2 regions of the Bacillus sp. SORGH_AS_0510 genome follow, and region 2 is predicted to be linked to the other one. Evidence: a T-box and tRNA genes for the amino acid it is inferred to sense, from the RefSeq annotation. Region 2 holds a T-box; the other holds one or more tRNA genes.
The links. The T-box of region 2 lies ahead of metG (methionine--tRNA ligase). A T-box ahead of a tRNA ligase gene usually reads a tRNA of that ligase, here a tRNA-Met.
Positions count from the first base shown of each region.

Region 1 (7,079 bases), 1.3 Mb from region 2:
GTGAGACAGTTCGGTCCCTATCCGTCGTGGGCGCAGGAAATTTGAGAGGAGCTGTCCTTAGTACGAGAGGACCGGGATGGACGCACCGCTGGTGTACCAGTTGTCTTGCCAAAGGCATCGCTGGGTAGCTATGTGCAGACGGGATAAGTGCTGAAAGCATCTAAGCATGAAGCCCCCCTCAAGATGAGATTTCCCATAGCGTCAAGCTAGTAAGAACCCTGAAAGATGATCAGGTTGATAGGTCAGAGGTGGAAGCGTGGTAACATGTGGAGCTGACTGATACTAATCGTTCGAGGACTTAACCAAGTTTTTAGCGAACTCACATGTTTATTGAACTTTCTTCTACATTATCTAGTTTTGAGGGAATGAAATTTTTTTGAAATTCCTCTTGCAAAATATCAAAAAGACATTATAATAAAATAGTGTCGCATTAATAGTCTGGTAATTATGGCGAGAAGGTCACACCCGTTCCCATACCGAACACGGAAGTTAAGCTTCTCAGCGCCGATGGTAGTTGGGACGAAAGTCCCTGTGAGAGTAGGACATTGCCAGGCTGTTATACGGAGGATTAGCTCAGCTGGGAGAGCATCTGCCTTACAAGCAGAGGGTCGGCGGTTCGATCCCGTCATCCTCCACCATATATTTTTTCTCAAACTAATTGCCGGTGTAGCTCAATTGGTAGAGCAACTGACTTGTAATCAGTAGGTTGGGGGTTCAAGTCCTCTCGCCGGCACCATGCTTCTTACTTCTTGGTTAACATCAGCGGAAGCATGCGAGAAATCCTGAAGGGATTTTCAGCAAAAAAACAATTTGCTTTTTTAGTACACTTTAGTTATATGAGCCATTAGCTCAGTTGGTAGAGCATCTGACTTTTAATCAGAGGGTCGAAGGTTCGAGTCCTTCATGGCTCACCATTTTAAATGAATATGCGGGTGTGGCGGAATTGGCAGACGCACCAGACTTAGGATCTGGCGCCGCAAGGCGTGGGGGTTCGACTCCCTTCACCCGCACCATTTAAACTTAATATGCGGAAGTAGTTCAGTGGTAGAACACCACCTTGCCAAGGTGGGGGTCGCGGGTTCGAATCCCGTCTTCCGCTCTCTTAATTGCCGGGGTGGCGGAACTGGCAGACGCACAGGACTTAAAATCCTGCGGTAGGTGACTACCGTACCGGTTCGATTCCGGTCCTCGGCACCATTTTTAAAATATTGCGCCCGTAGCTCAATTGGATAGAGCGTCTGACTACGGATCAGAAGGTTATGGGTTCGACTCCTTTCGGGCGCGCCATTATTACGGGAAGTAGCTCAGCTTGGTAGAGCACTTGGTTTGGGACCAAGGGGTCGCAGGTTCGAATCCTGTCTTCCCGACCATTTTTAATAAATTATGGGGCCTTAGCTCAGCTGGGAGAGCGCCTGCTTTGCACGCAGGAGGTCAGCGGTTCGATCCCGCTAGGCTCCACCATAATTTTAATAACTATTTGGCGGTGTAGCTCAGCTGGCTAGAGCGTACGGTTCATACCCGTAAGGTCGGGGGTTCGATCCCCTCCGCCGCTACCAAATATTTAATGAACTTGGACCTTTAGCTCAGCTGGTTAGAGCAACGAGCAAGGCTCCAATGAAAATGCAACGAGTTGTCACCATCGAGCTGCTACTTGAGTATGCTTTCTGAGATGGGACAGACGGTTTTAATATTATGGTAATAGAACTTCAACTTGGACCTTTAGCTCAGCTGGTTAGAGCAGACGGCTCATAACCGTCCGGTCGTAGGTTCGAGTCCTACAAGGTCCACCATTATCTTTTATATAATATGGAGGAATACCCAAGTCCGGCTGAAGGGATCGGTCTTGAAAACCGACAGGCGGGTTAAACCGCGCGGGGGTTCGAATCCCTCTTCCTCCGCCATATTATTTCAGAATTAAATAGTTTTTACCGTCGCGGGGTGGAGCAGTCTGGTAGCTCGTCGGGCTCATAACCCGAAGGTCGCAGGTTCAAATCCTGTCCCCGCAATATGGTCCGGTAGTTCAGTTGGTTAGAATGCCTGCCTGTCACGCAGGAGGTCGCGGGTTCGAGTCCCGTCCGGACCGCCATATGTTGGCTCAGTAGCTCAGTCGGTAGAGCAAAGGACTGAAAATCCTTGTGTCGGCGGTTCGATTCCGTCCTGAGCCACCATTTTAATTAAATATAGTTTTTATTGTGGCGATTGTGGCGAAGTGGTTAACGCACCTGATTGTGGTTCAGGCATTCGTGGGTTCGATTCCCATCAGTCGCCCCATTTATTTTGCGGGTGTAGTTTACTGGTAAAACCTCAGCCTTCCAAGCTGATGTAGTGGGTTCGATTCCCATCACCCGCTCCAAAATGTGGGCCTATAGCTCAGCTGGTTAGAGCGCACGCCTGATAAGCGTGAGGTCGATGGTTCGAGTCCATTTAGGCCCACCATATATTATTCCGCAGTAGCTCAGTGGTAGAGCTATCGGCTGTTAACCGATCGGTCGTAGGTTCGAGTCCTACCTGCGGAGCCATTATAGAGAAGTACCCAAGTGGCTCAAGGGGCTCCCCTGCTAAGGGAGTAGGTCGGGTAACCGGCGCGAGGGTTCGAATCCCTTCTTCTCTGCCATAGATTTTGGCCCCTTGGTCAAGCGGTTAAGACACCGCCCTTTCACGGCGGTAACACGGGTTCGAATCCCGTAGGGGTCATAAAAAAAACTGATGATAAAGTATCATCAGTTTTTTTTGTTCCTTTTTAAAGGAAGATTGGAAATGATTATTGTTTAAGTACACTCAGTTATATTTATTCCTGAGTAATTTAGGTAACGTAGAGGTGCTCTACGTTACCGAGCAGAACAAAAAAAATCTAGTTGGGTAACGTGGAGGTGCTCTACGTGACCGAGCAGAACAAAAAAAATCTAGTTGGTTAACGTAGCCTGCTTCTACGTTACCCATTGCAGCGTGAAAACCCTATTCAAGTCACGTAGACCACTTCTATATGACCCAAATTGTTATCCAGGTCCTGTTTGGGTAACATAGACGACATGTCCGTTACCCAATGCTGCATTCTCGACTTAATAGGGTAACGTAGATGCCCTACATGTGACGAGTCTAGCAAAAAGTTCACCACTCCATTTACCGTGACTATTTCCTCATACACTAGCCAAAAAGACCCTGTACTCAATTTTAAGAACAATTCACAAAACAATACATAAAATTATTATCTTAAAATAACAAATCCGCAAATCTCCATCCCGAATAAATATTGATAACGCTTACAAAACTCTGCATTTCTTGAAATTTCACTCCTTTAATGTGATATAAATCAAATAATTTTTTTATTGTATTTTAAATAAAAAATTCAAAAAAACTTTAAAGATTCCTGTCGAATAACGATGGATTATTTGTCGTTTTGTGTTGAATATTGATGATAATTGAAACTTTCTAGAACATTAAATCAGTAATTGTCAGAAAAGATAAAAAAGTTTTTGGAGGCATATCATCTATTTGGAATTATAATTGGTCTTTGAAATACATATTTTCAATGGGGATGAGGTTAGCCATGACAGTGAACACGTTATTTCCTACTGATTACCAGCTGCACTTATTTCATGAAGGAAACTTCTTTCAAAGTCATCAGCTTTTTGGCGCTCATATCTTCAGGAATTCCAACCACGTTTTTACACGATTTTGTGTATGGGCACCTAATGCCCATCAAATAAGACTTGTAGGTGATTTTAACAACTGGAATGGTGAAGGGTATGAATTAGAAAGAGTGAACAACGAAGGCGTTTGGATTCTAATTTTGAATCAAGACTTAACAGGAAGTATTTATAAGTATGAAATTTTCTCACAAACTGGTGAGACACTCCTTAAGTCAGATCCATTCGCGTTTTATTCTGAAATAAGACCAATGACTGCTTCTGTTGTTTATTCACTAGATAACTATAAGTGGCAAGATAGTCATTGGATGAACCAAAGAGGTAAAAAGAACTTCCTATCCGAACCTGCCATCATTTATGAAGTTCATTTGGGTTCGTGGAAGAAGAAAGCCAAAGAAGACTTCTTAACCTATAAAGAATTGGCTACAGAACTTATACCGTATGTAATTGAACATGGATTTACACATATAGAGCTGTTGCCACTTGTTGAGCATCCGCTCGACGCATCGTGGGGTTACCAGGGTACAGGTTATTTTTCTGTTACTTCAAGGTATGGAAACACAGATGATTTTCGTTATTTTGTAGATCAATGTCACCAAAACGGTATAGGTGTCATTCTGGATTGGGTTCCAGGGCACTTTTGCAAGGATGCACACGGACTCTACCGCTTTGATGGTACACATATTTATTCCTATACGCATGAAAGGGACAGAGAAAACCCTGTATGGGGGACAGCAAACTTTGACCTTGGAAAAGGTGAAGTACAAAGCTTCCTTATCTCAAATGCTCGTTTTTGGATGGATGCATTCCATATCGACGGATTCCGAATGGATGCGGTGGCAAATATCATTTACTGGCCAAATATATCCAACGAGAAGTGCGAAAATCCATATGGAATAAATTTCTTGAAAAAATTAAATCAGGAAATCCACGAATATGATCCACATTTTTTGATGATTGGAGAAGATTCAACTGATTTCCCACAAGTTACGACTCCTGTTCATTATGGAGGTCTTGGCTTTGACTATAAATGGAATATGGGCTGGATGAACGACATGCTTGAATATATGGAAACCCCTCCGTTTGCACGGCAGCAGGTCCATTCAAAAGTTACTTTTTCACTTTTATATGCATTTTCAGAAAACTTTATGCTCCCCTTTTCGCATGATGAGGTTGTCCATGGAAAGAAGTCCCTTTTAGATAAGATGCCAGGCGAATATTGGGAAAAATTTGCTCAATTAAGGCTATTACTTGGCTATATGTTTGCACATCCTGGGAAAAAGCTTCTTTTCATGGGATTTGAATTGGGACAGTTCGCGGAGTGGAAGGATAAAGAGCAGCTTGATTGGCACTTAATGGACTATGAGATGCATCGTTACTTAAATGACTATGTCAAGTATTTAACAAAGCTATATAAGCGTTCTAAAGCCTTATATGAGATAGACCATTTACAGGATGGTTTTCAATGGATTGATGTAAATAACAGCCACCAATCGATTTTCTCTTTTATCAGAAGAGGGAAGAAGGAAGAGGAACATTTAATCATTATTTGTAACTTTACAGGAGTTAGTTACCCAATTTATAAAATCGGAGTTCCTCAACTCGGGGAGTATCGAGAAATTTTTACTAGTGACCAAACAGAATACGGTGGAAATGGAGTAGTTAATAAAAAGACGATTGTTGCATTAGATGAGCCATTCCATGGTCAAGCGTATTCTATTGACATCAAAATTCCCGCTTATGGTTTTCAAATAATTAGACCGGTTAAAAAACGAAAGGAGAGGAAAGGAAATGGCAAAGAAAAAGTGCGTAGCCATGCTATTAGCAGGAGGGAAAGGAAGTAGACTTAATTCCCTTACAAAGGATTTAGCAAAGCCAGCTGTACCGTTTGGGGGTAAATATCGAATTATCGATTTTACACTTAGCAATTGTGCCAATTCTGGGATAGATACAGTCGGAGTACTTACACAATATCAGCCATTATTGCTTAATTCTTATATTGGAATTGGCAGTGCTTGGGACCTTGATCGTAAGGATGGTGGTGTAACGGTTTTACCGCCATATAGCGAGTCTTCAGAAGTCAAGTGGTATACAGGTACAGCAAGTGCTATTTATCAGAATTTAAATTATTTGAAGCAATATCAGCCTGAGTATGTATTAATCCTCTCTGGAGACCACATTTACAAAATGAATTACGAAGGTATGCTTGATTATCATATTCAAAAAAGAGCAGACGTAACCATTTCCTTAATTGAGGTACCATGGGTGGAAGCAAGCCGATTCGGCATAATGAATACAAATGAGGATATGAGAATCGTAGAGTTTGAGGAAAAGCCTGCGAATCCAAAAAATAATTTAGCCTCCATGGGCATTTATATTTTCAGTTGGAATGTACTAAAGGAATTTTTAGAAATGGATGACCGAAAAGCAGGTTCAAGTCATGACTTTGGTAAAGATGTAATTCCAATGCTCTTAGAGGAAAATAAAAAATTGTTTGCCTATCCATTTAAAGGCTATTGGAAGGATGTCGGTACTGTACAAAGCCTTTGGGAAGCAAACATGGACCTGTTAGGTGAAGACTGTGAGTTAGATTTGTTTGATCATGACTGGAGAATTTATTCCGTAAATCCGAACCAACCTCCGCAATATATCTCTCCGAATGCAATTGTAAAAGAATCATTGATAAACGAGGGATGTACCATTGATGGAGAAATTGATAAATCAGTATTATTTCAAGGTGTGACCGTAGGGAATGGATCGATTATTAAAGAGTCCGTCATTATGCCGGATGCTACCATTGGTGAAAATTGCCTAATTGAAAAGGCAATTGTACCGTGTGATGTTCAAGTACCAGATGGAACAGTCATCCGCTCTTATGATGATGAGATTGTTTTAGTAACTCAAGAAATGTTAAGCGGACTATATCCTGCTTTTTAAATCACATTTGAGGGCTAGAAAGGCCCCAAATACAAGAGTTTTTCATTTTATATACTGGAGGGGTTCGGAGTGAAAAGAAAGCTTTTAGGCGTCATTGATGCCACTACTTACCATGAGGATTTAGAAGATTTATTAACTCACCGTTCACTGGCTGCGTTGCCTTTCGCGGGTAGATACCGCATTATTGATTTTGTTTTATCGAATATGGTGAATTCAGGGATTCGAAGTGTGGCTATTTTTCCAAAGATGCAGTACCGTTCACTCATGGATCACCTTGGGTCAGGGAAGAACTGGGATTTAAATCGTAAGAGGGATGGACTTTTCTTTTTCCCGTCACCAATCGTTGATAACGATGGAAATAAGATCGGTTCCTTTGAGCACTTTGCTGCTAATTTAGACTTTTTTTATCGATCTACACAGGAATATGCGATCATCTCCAACTGTCATACCGTCTTTAACATGACTTTTCATTCTGTCCTTAATTGGCATAGAGAA
Region 1 covers NZ_JAUTAU010000001.1:1,487,145-1,494,223, forward strand. The annotation lists rRNA gene QE429_RS07480 (23S ribosomal RNA) at 1-306, shown strand, start outside; rRNA gene rrf (5S ribosomal RNA) at 438-554, shown strand; tRNA gene QE429_RS07490 (tRNA-Val) at 563-638, shown strand; tRNA gene QE429_RS07495 (tRNA-Thr) at 661-736, shown strand; tRNA gene QE429_RS07500 (tRNA-Lys) at 839-914, shown strand; tRNA gene QE429_RS07505 (tRNA-Leu) at 929-1,013, shown strand; tRNA gene QE429_RS07510 (tRNA-Gly) at 1,028-1,099, shown strand; tRNA gene QE429_RS07515 (tRNA-Leu) at 1,109-1,197, shown strand; tRNA gene QE429_RS07520 (tRNA-Arg) at 1,211-1,287, shown strand; tRNA gene QE429_RS07525 (tRNA-Pro) at 1,294-1,370, shown strand; tRNA gene QE429_RS07530 (tRNA-Ala) at 1,386-1,461, shown strand; tRNA gene QE429_RS07535 (tRNA-Met) at 1,480-1,556, shown strand; tRNA gene QE429_RS07540 (tRNA-Ile) at 1,714-1,790, shown strand; tRNA gene QE429_RS07545 (tRNA-Ser) at 1,809-1,901, shown strand; tRNA gene QE429_RS07550 (tRNA-Met) at 1,933-2,006, shown strand; tRNA gene QE429_RS07555 (tRNA-Asp) at 2,010-2,086, shown strand; tRNA gene QE429_RS07560 (tRNA-Phe) at 2,093-2,168, shown strand; tRNA gene QE429_RS07565 (tRNA-His) at 2,196-2,271, shown strand; tRNA gene QE429_RS07570 (tRNA-Gly) at 2,280-2,353, shown strand; tRNA gene QE429_RS07575 (tRNA-Ile) at 2,360-2,436, shown strand; tRNA gene QE429_RS07580 (tRNA-Asn) at 2,445-2,519, shown strand; tRNA gene QE429_RS07585 (tRNA-Ser) at 2,524-2,614, shown strand; tRNA gene QE429_RS07590 (tRNA-Glu) at 2,623-2,694, shown strand; gene glgB (1,4-alpha-glucan branching protein GlgB) at 3,548-5,491, shown strand; gene QE429_RS07600 (glucose-1-phosphate adenylyltransferase) at 5,439-6,584, shown strand; gene QE429_RS07605 (GlgC family sugar phosphate nucleotidyltransferase) at 6,654-7,079, shown strand, end outside.
Region 1: it encodes a tRNA-Met, which carries the amino acid that the T-box ahead of metG (methionine--tRNA ligase) is inferred to sense. The anticodon was not compared.

Region 2 (7,079 bases):
ATCATTTTCATCATTGATTTCGTAGTCAGCAAAGTAGTTTACACTCTCCTTGAGGTTTAAGGAAAGGTTCATTAAATAAGTAAAGAACTTGTCTTTCTTTTTTGATGCCACAATGATTCCTCCACTTGGTCAAATTCATGTTTTTTACAATTACTATAATAAATGTGGCAATAAGACACTCTGTAACGGCTTACGTCTATGGCTAGTAACCAAATAAAAAAGAACCGAAGAGGGTTCTTTGTGTAAAAGCATTATTTTTTAAGAGTTTTCTTTGCTTGCTGACTCTTTATTACCATAATTGTTGAGGCTGTTATTATTCCTGTAATTAAACATTTGTACATATCTTTAAAAATCAAACCCATCACTATGCCTATGATGACACCGATAACTAAGATAGTCACTCGTTCTCTTTGACTCATCATGATTCCTCCATTTTTTTAAATAATACATTCACTTTATGAAGAGCGAAGCTTAAATCGAGCTGATCTTCGTCGGTTAATTTTGCTAGATTATGGCTGAATTTTTGATAAATTTCGGTCCACTTTTTTTCCTCAATTTCTTTCCCTTTTGGGGTTAGGGACACCAGTACCGCTCGTTTGTCTTTGGTGTCAGGCACCTTACTCAAGTAGCCTCCTGCTTCTAAGTCACTAATGATATTTGTTAGTTGTTGCTTTGCGATATTAAGACCAGAGCTGATTTCTTTAATGTTCAAAGGTCTCTGTTGCATATACATAAATTCGACCACGTGATTCTGCATGTGTGATAGGTTTACTGATCCCTTGTTCAGTTCTTTAAAACTTCCAAAAAGGTTAGGAATCAGAGCCAGGTATTCTTTTGCAATATCGTTAATCACTGATAAACCTCCTTTGTTTAGTAATTATTTTATTACTAATTTATAAATAAAACAATGTAAAATATTATTTTTAGTAAAAAATAATTTACCATTAAATTATTCAACTGGACAATAAACTAAACATACAATACAAAAAGCATGAGTTCAAATGGGGGTGGGTTAGTGGATTTTAGAAGTCATCAGGATGGATGCCATCTTCCTAGCTGTGCACAAACGATGGATATTGCTCCATTATTTACGGCAGAAGCTTACGATAATGTAGAGAAAAAAATAAAAGCGGTTAGTCTTGAAAGTTATCGTGGGCAATGGGTAATTTTATTTTTTTACGGAAGTGACTTTACATTCGTTTGACCGACAGAATTGGCAGCGGTCGCTGCTATTCATGATCAATTGAAAGTAATAGACGCTGAAGTATTAGGTATTAGTACTGACAGTGTGTATGCTCATAAGGTATTTACAGAGGTGTCTCCTTCAGCATCGAAGGTGAAATTTCCGCTGTTGAGTGATCGAAATCTTGAAATTAGTAAGGCATACCGAGTACTGAATGAAAACTTAGGTTCAACCTTTAGGGCAACAGTTATTGTGGACCCAGATGGTACGATTGTTACAAAAATGGTCTACCCTTTGGAGGTAGGGAGAAATGTGTATGAAATTTTGCGCATCCTCCAGGGAATTCAACATGCTAGAAGGACGCAAGAGGGAGTACCTGCCAATTGGGTTCCAGGTCAGCCGGGAATTGTTAGGGATCCCAAATATATTGGGAGAATATAAGGATTTCTTAGCGTTTCTACTTATTGGTAGAGACGTATTTTTTTATGAAAATTAAGACTAAAGTTGTAGACAGTATCAAACTAAAAATCGATTACAGGGTTTGTTTAATAATGGTAATATTCTTATAGTGAATATAAGTAAAATGAATGAGGTGAAAGGTATGAGTCATGCTTGGTCTGATCAACTACAAGTGGTTCAATTTAGAATTGCACGGCCGACGAATCAGTTACGAAAGGTGGTTGAATTTTATCGTGATGGTTTGGGATTAAAAGTAGTCGGTCATTTTGAAAATCATAATGGGTATGATGGGGTGATGTTAGGGTTGCCGGATACAACCTATCATTTGGAGTTTACCCAGCATGAAGACGCGGTTCCATGTCCGCCTCCATCAGAAGACAATTTGCTCGTTTTTTACATGCCAGATCTTGATGCGAGAGATCAAGTTGTTAAGCGTTTGGGAGATATGGGTTATTTCGAGGTGGAACCAGAAAATCCATATTGGAAAAATGCAGGAGTAACTATAGAGGATCCAGATGGCTGGAGAATCGTTTTGCAAAATTCATATTTTGGAAAAAAGCAAGAGTAGAAAAGTTATGATGATGGGGGGACAGTCCCCCGGCGGGGTAACGCATTAAACAAGTGGGGGACTGTCCCCACCTAGAGTGAAGCTTTAAAGTAACGGGGGACTGTCCCCCAAAAAAAAGGTTGCCAGTCTATTTTCTCTGTTGTATAATAAATCCAATTTAACCGCAATTAGGCAATGATGAGGAAAAGTAAAGTGATTCTATTTTTCACAGAGAGCTTCGGTAGCTGAGAAGAAGCAAAAATACTCATTTGAACAATGGCCTCTGAGCTTCGCATTGAACGTAACTTTTTTGTTATAAGTAGGCTGCGACGAGTTTTGGGTACTCGTTATCAAAACCACAGTATAAGAGCATCTAAAATGAATGCTCCGTACTTGTTGAGACCAATTGTGTGAGCATTTGGTGAATTAAGGTGGAACCACGAGAAAATCAACCTCGTCCTTATCTATTTATAGATAGGGGCGGGGTTTTTTGTTGTTTCAAGAAAAAAGGAGGAATTGTAAATGAATGTTTTTATTGGAGGCGCTTGGCCATACGCGAATGGCTCATTGCATTTAGGTCACATCGCAAGTTTACTGCCAGGGGATATTTTAGCCCGTTATTATAGGCAAAAAGGGGATCAGGTCTTGTATGTTTCAGGGAGTGACTGCAACGGAACCCCCATTGCCATAAGAGCAAAACAAGAAGGTGTCTCGCCAAGAGAAATAGCTGACCGGTATCACGTAGAATTTGAAAATAACTTTAAACGATTGGGATTTTCCTATAATTGCTATACCCGAACAGACACTGAGCACCACCGCAAAACTGTACAAGAAATCTTTCTCGAGCTTTTGGAAAATGGGTACATTTATAAAAAAGAAGTAGAACAAACCTTTTGCGAAACCTGTGACCAGTTCCTCCCTGACCGGTATGTGGAGGGATTATGTCCTAATTGCGGTCAATCTTCCCGAGGAGACCAATGTGATTACTGCTCGACTATATTAGATCCATTAGATTTATTAGAGAGAAAATGCAAGTTATGTGGAAATTCTCCAACCGTAAAAAGGACGGAACACTTTTATTTTTCGTTAAGTTTGTTTCAAGAGCAGCTTCAATCTGTAGTCAGCCAGGCAAAAGCAAATAGAGCATGGCGTGAGAATGCAGTCCATTTGACAGAAAGATATCTCAATGAAGGTTTGCTTGATCGAGCAGTTTCAAGGGATATTGAATGGGGAATTAGTGTACCTGTCGAAGGGTTTGAAGCGAAAAAAATTTATGTCTGGATCGAAGCGCTCTCTGGTTATTACTCCGCAAGTAAAAGATGGGCGCTGGAAACAGGGGAAGACGAATCAATATTTTGGGCTAAAGATGTGACCACTTACTATGTCCACGGAAAAGATAATATTCCATTTCACAGTATCATTTGGCCGGCTATCCTTATGGGAATCAATAGCCCAGCGCTGCCGGATCATATTGTTTCAAACGAATATTTGACACTTGAAAAGAAAAAGATTTCCACCAGCCGTAACTGGGCTGTATGGGTACCAGATGTTTTAGATAAGTATCATCCTGATTCCATTCGATATTTTTTAACCATTAATGCTCCGGAAAATAGGGATACGGATTTTTCCTGGAGAGAGTTTATCTATAGTCATAATGCCGAATTGTTAGGTGGGTATGGGAATCTCGTAAACCGGACTTTGAAGTTTATCGCGAAATATTATGATGGTAGGGTACCACAAAGTTTCCTGGATCCTACCATTGAAAAAAAGATAAGAAATATTTACGGGACTGTGGGTCAGCTTACCGAACGGAGTCAATTTAAACAGGCGTTAGAAGAGATATTTGATCTGGTTAGGTTCACCAATAAATATTTTGATGAACAAAAACCGTGGAAACAGGTGGAAGAGGATACGGTTGGCTGCGATCATACACTTTTCAATTGCAGCCTTATTATTATCAATCTCGCCCAATTACTTGCTCCATTCTTGCCATTCTCAAGTAATCAAATAAAGGATCTGTTAGGTGTGGAAGAATTTACTTGGACGTTTATCGAATCCACTCCTATGACGGTGAAGGATGTAAAACCGTTATTTGAGCGAATTGACATCAAGACCATCGAAGAAGAACTAGAAAAACTTAATAGGCAGGTAAAATAAATGCATCGCAGCTGAATTAATAAATGTGTCTGATACACGATAAACGAATGGTGAACGACTTTTGTTTATCGTCTTTAAGTGACAGAAGTTGCTCAATCAAATTAAGTCGATATACACGGCCTTTAATCGTTTGTAGATTACCATCTGTATAGTAATCCACGGTGATTTGCTTGTTTTCAGTAAGTTTCTTTAAAAACATATTTTTGGTTCCTCCTTTTAATAACTGATTTAACACAAACCCATTATATAACCTGTACTTTAAGGCAGAATGAATAAAATGTTAAGAGATTATGAAGAAGGGCAAGGATTGGGGACAGTCCCCCGGTGGAGTAACGCTTTAACTCGCCGGGGGACTGTCCCCATTTAATTCCCCATTTTACATAAAAGGAATTATTTGGTATAATATAGTTAAGTTAACTTAACTGTTTAGATAAGTTAAAGTGTTAAGTAAACATTAATTATTACACATGGAGTGAATGGTTATGGATATGATGAAGCTGTTGATGGAGGCTCAAAGGTATTCTGAAGAGATGAGTAAGGTGTTTTTGAGTGAATTTCAGACACTTTTTCAAGAGTATGATCTATCCTCAAAGCAATCGTTAGTGTTAAACCTTCTTAAGGATACTGAAAGATTTACCATGAATGAAATTGCTCAAATTATCAACGCAACACCAAGTGCAGCTAGTCAATTCGTAAAAGTATTGGAAGAGAAAAAATATGTAAAAAGAGAAACCAATAAGGAAAATAGAAGAGAGATTTTTGTGTATTTAGATGAAAAAGCTTTAGAGTTTTTTATGGAATTAGAACAGGCAGAGAGGCGTGTGTTAGAAAAATACTTCATGAAGCTTTCTCCGGAGGATATCGTGGTTTATCATGATGTGTTGAAGAAACTCTCTGATATTGTAAAGGAAGAGGAATAAAATTGAAATGGGGGGCTAACATGAGTACATTTCCAGTTAAAGTTTGGATATTTCTTGAAGTCCTATTAGTCTGTTTAGGTATATGGAGACTTAGTCGATTTGTCAAAGCTTATAAGAATACGGAAAAAGATATTCTGGTAGAAGAAAGAATAGAAAAAATGGTTTTAAGCCAAGTAAATAATAAAGTACTGGCAACTTTTGTTACAAGGGACCTTTTAATGGTCTATTATCTCTTTTCAAAAACGAAAAAAAGAAATCTAGATAGCATAAATGTATTTACCCTTCATAAAAAAATGGGTTATGGTGGGATGGTGTTTGGTTTTATCTTTGTTTTATTGTTAGAAGGGATTGGGGTTTCGTATTTCCTTCATAACTGGAGCAGATTAGCGGCATGGATTCATTTGGTTCTTTCCTTGTATATGATTGCCTTTCTAATTGGTGATTACAAAGCCATTATTCGAAATCCAGTTCTTTTATATCAGGATAAAATTCATCTCAGATTTGGTTTGCGAATGAAATTAGAAATATTTATAAGAAATATAGAGCGGATCCAGAGTGGGAAAATTAATTATGAAATAGACAAAAAAAGAAAAGATGTGTGGGTTGCTACCTTATTAGAATTTGAGGGTCCTAATATTGAAATCGCTTTAAAGGAACCTGTTTTGATTAAAGACGGTATTGGTAGGAAGCATTGGACAAGAAAAATATACCTGTCATTAGATGAAGATGATGTATTCATGAGACAGGTAAACACAATCGTATCAAAAAATGAGGTGGTGTAATTGACTGTAGTTGTGGTTAGTTGTACTTTTTACATTAACCTATGAACCAATTGTTGGTTATTATAATTTTAAAAAGTTTAAGAGAAATGTGAAAAAAGATGTTAAAGAAAGATTGAGATTTTACAAGAAATCAATTATTAGCATATGGGTTCCTACATTATTCATTTTAGGATTAGTGCTATTCACAGACCTAACATTCGAAAAAATTGGTCTTACATCCATTACACTACATACTGAAAGGCTTGGAAAATGAGTTACCTATTCCGCTATTATAATTGGGTTGATCTTTGTTCTCTCAATATTGGTTTTAACAGTCGGGTATAAGTTTAATAGAAAGATTAAGAATTCTATAGATAAGATGAAAAAAGAAGAGTCCAATAAAAATAAGCATGGAGAAATGATGCCAGTATCGATAGAAGAGAGAAAGGCCTGGACATTCGTATCTTTGACTGCAGGTATAACCGAAGAAAATATTTACCGTGGATTTTTAATTTTTTTCTTAAGTTATTTATTTCCAGATTTATCGATATAGTTTATGTTAATTCTATCCTCATTATTATTCGGGCTTGCCCACACATATCAAGGAATTTCAGGAGTGGTACGAACAACACTTATTGGGCTTTGGTTTTCTATCGTCTATATCGGTATTGGGTCTATCATTCCATTAATCTTCTTTCATGCTCTGGTAGATTATTTCTGAAAAGTAGGTGAAGAGTAACACGTTAAATCCCCGGGGGACAGTCCCCCGGGGGTTTAACGCGTTACTTGGCTGGGGGACTGTCCCCATATCCGAAGAGCTTTAGTTCTTCTTTGTCATTTGGCAGTGTAATGTGTCCTTCGAAGGTCATGCCGATTTTTTCTAACAGTTTGGAGGATGCTTCATTATCTTTTGAAGTGATTGCCACTATTCGCTTAAGTCCAAGTTTTTCGTAACCATATTTTAATGTCGCAGACGCTGCTTCAAAGCCATATCCTGCTGCTTGATATCGTGATACAAAAGCAAAGCCGATATCAGCATCATCTAATCCTTC
Region 2 covers NZ_JAUTAU010000001.1:2,800,134-2,807,212, reverse strand. The annotation lists gene QE429_RS14430 (DUF47 domain-containing protein) at 1-111, opposite strand, end outside; gene QE429_RS14425 (hypothetical protein) at 252-419, opposite strand; gene QE429_RS14420 (MarR family winged helix-turn-helix transcriptional regulator) at 419-853, opposite strand; gene QE429_RS14415 (peroxiredoxin) at 992-1,624, shown strand; gene QE429_RS14410 (VOC family protein) at 1,785-2,210, shown strand; T-box leader at 2,376-2,654, shown strand; gene metG (methionine--tRNA ligase) at 2,712-4,346, shown strand; gene QE429_RS14400 (YolD-like family protein) at 4,363-4,545, opposite strand; gene QE429_RS14395 (MarR family winged helix-turn-helix transcriptional regulator) at 4,829-5,266, shown strand; gene QE429_RS14390 (hypothetical protein) at 5,287-6,048, shown strand; gene QE429_RS14385 (CPBP family intramembrane glutamic endopeptidase) at 6,584-6,748, shown strand; gene QE429_RS14380 (GNAT family N-acetyltransferase) at 6,810-7,079, opposite strand, start outside.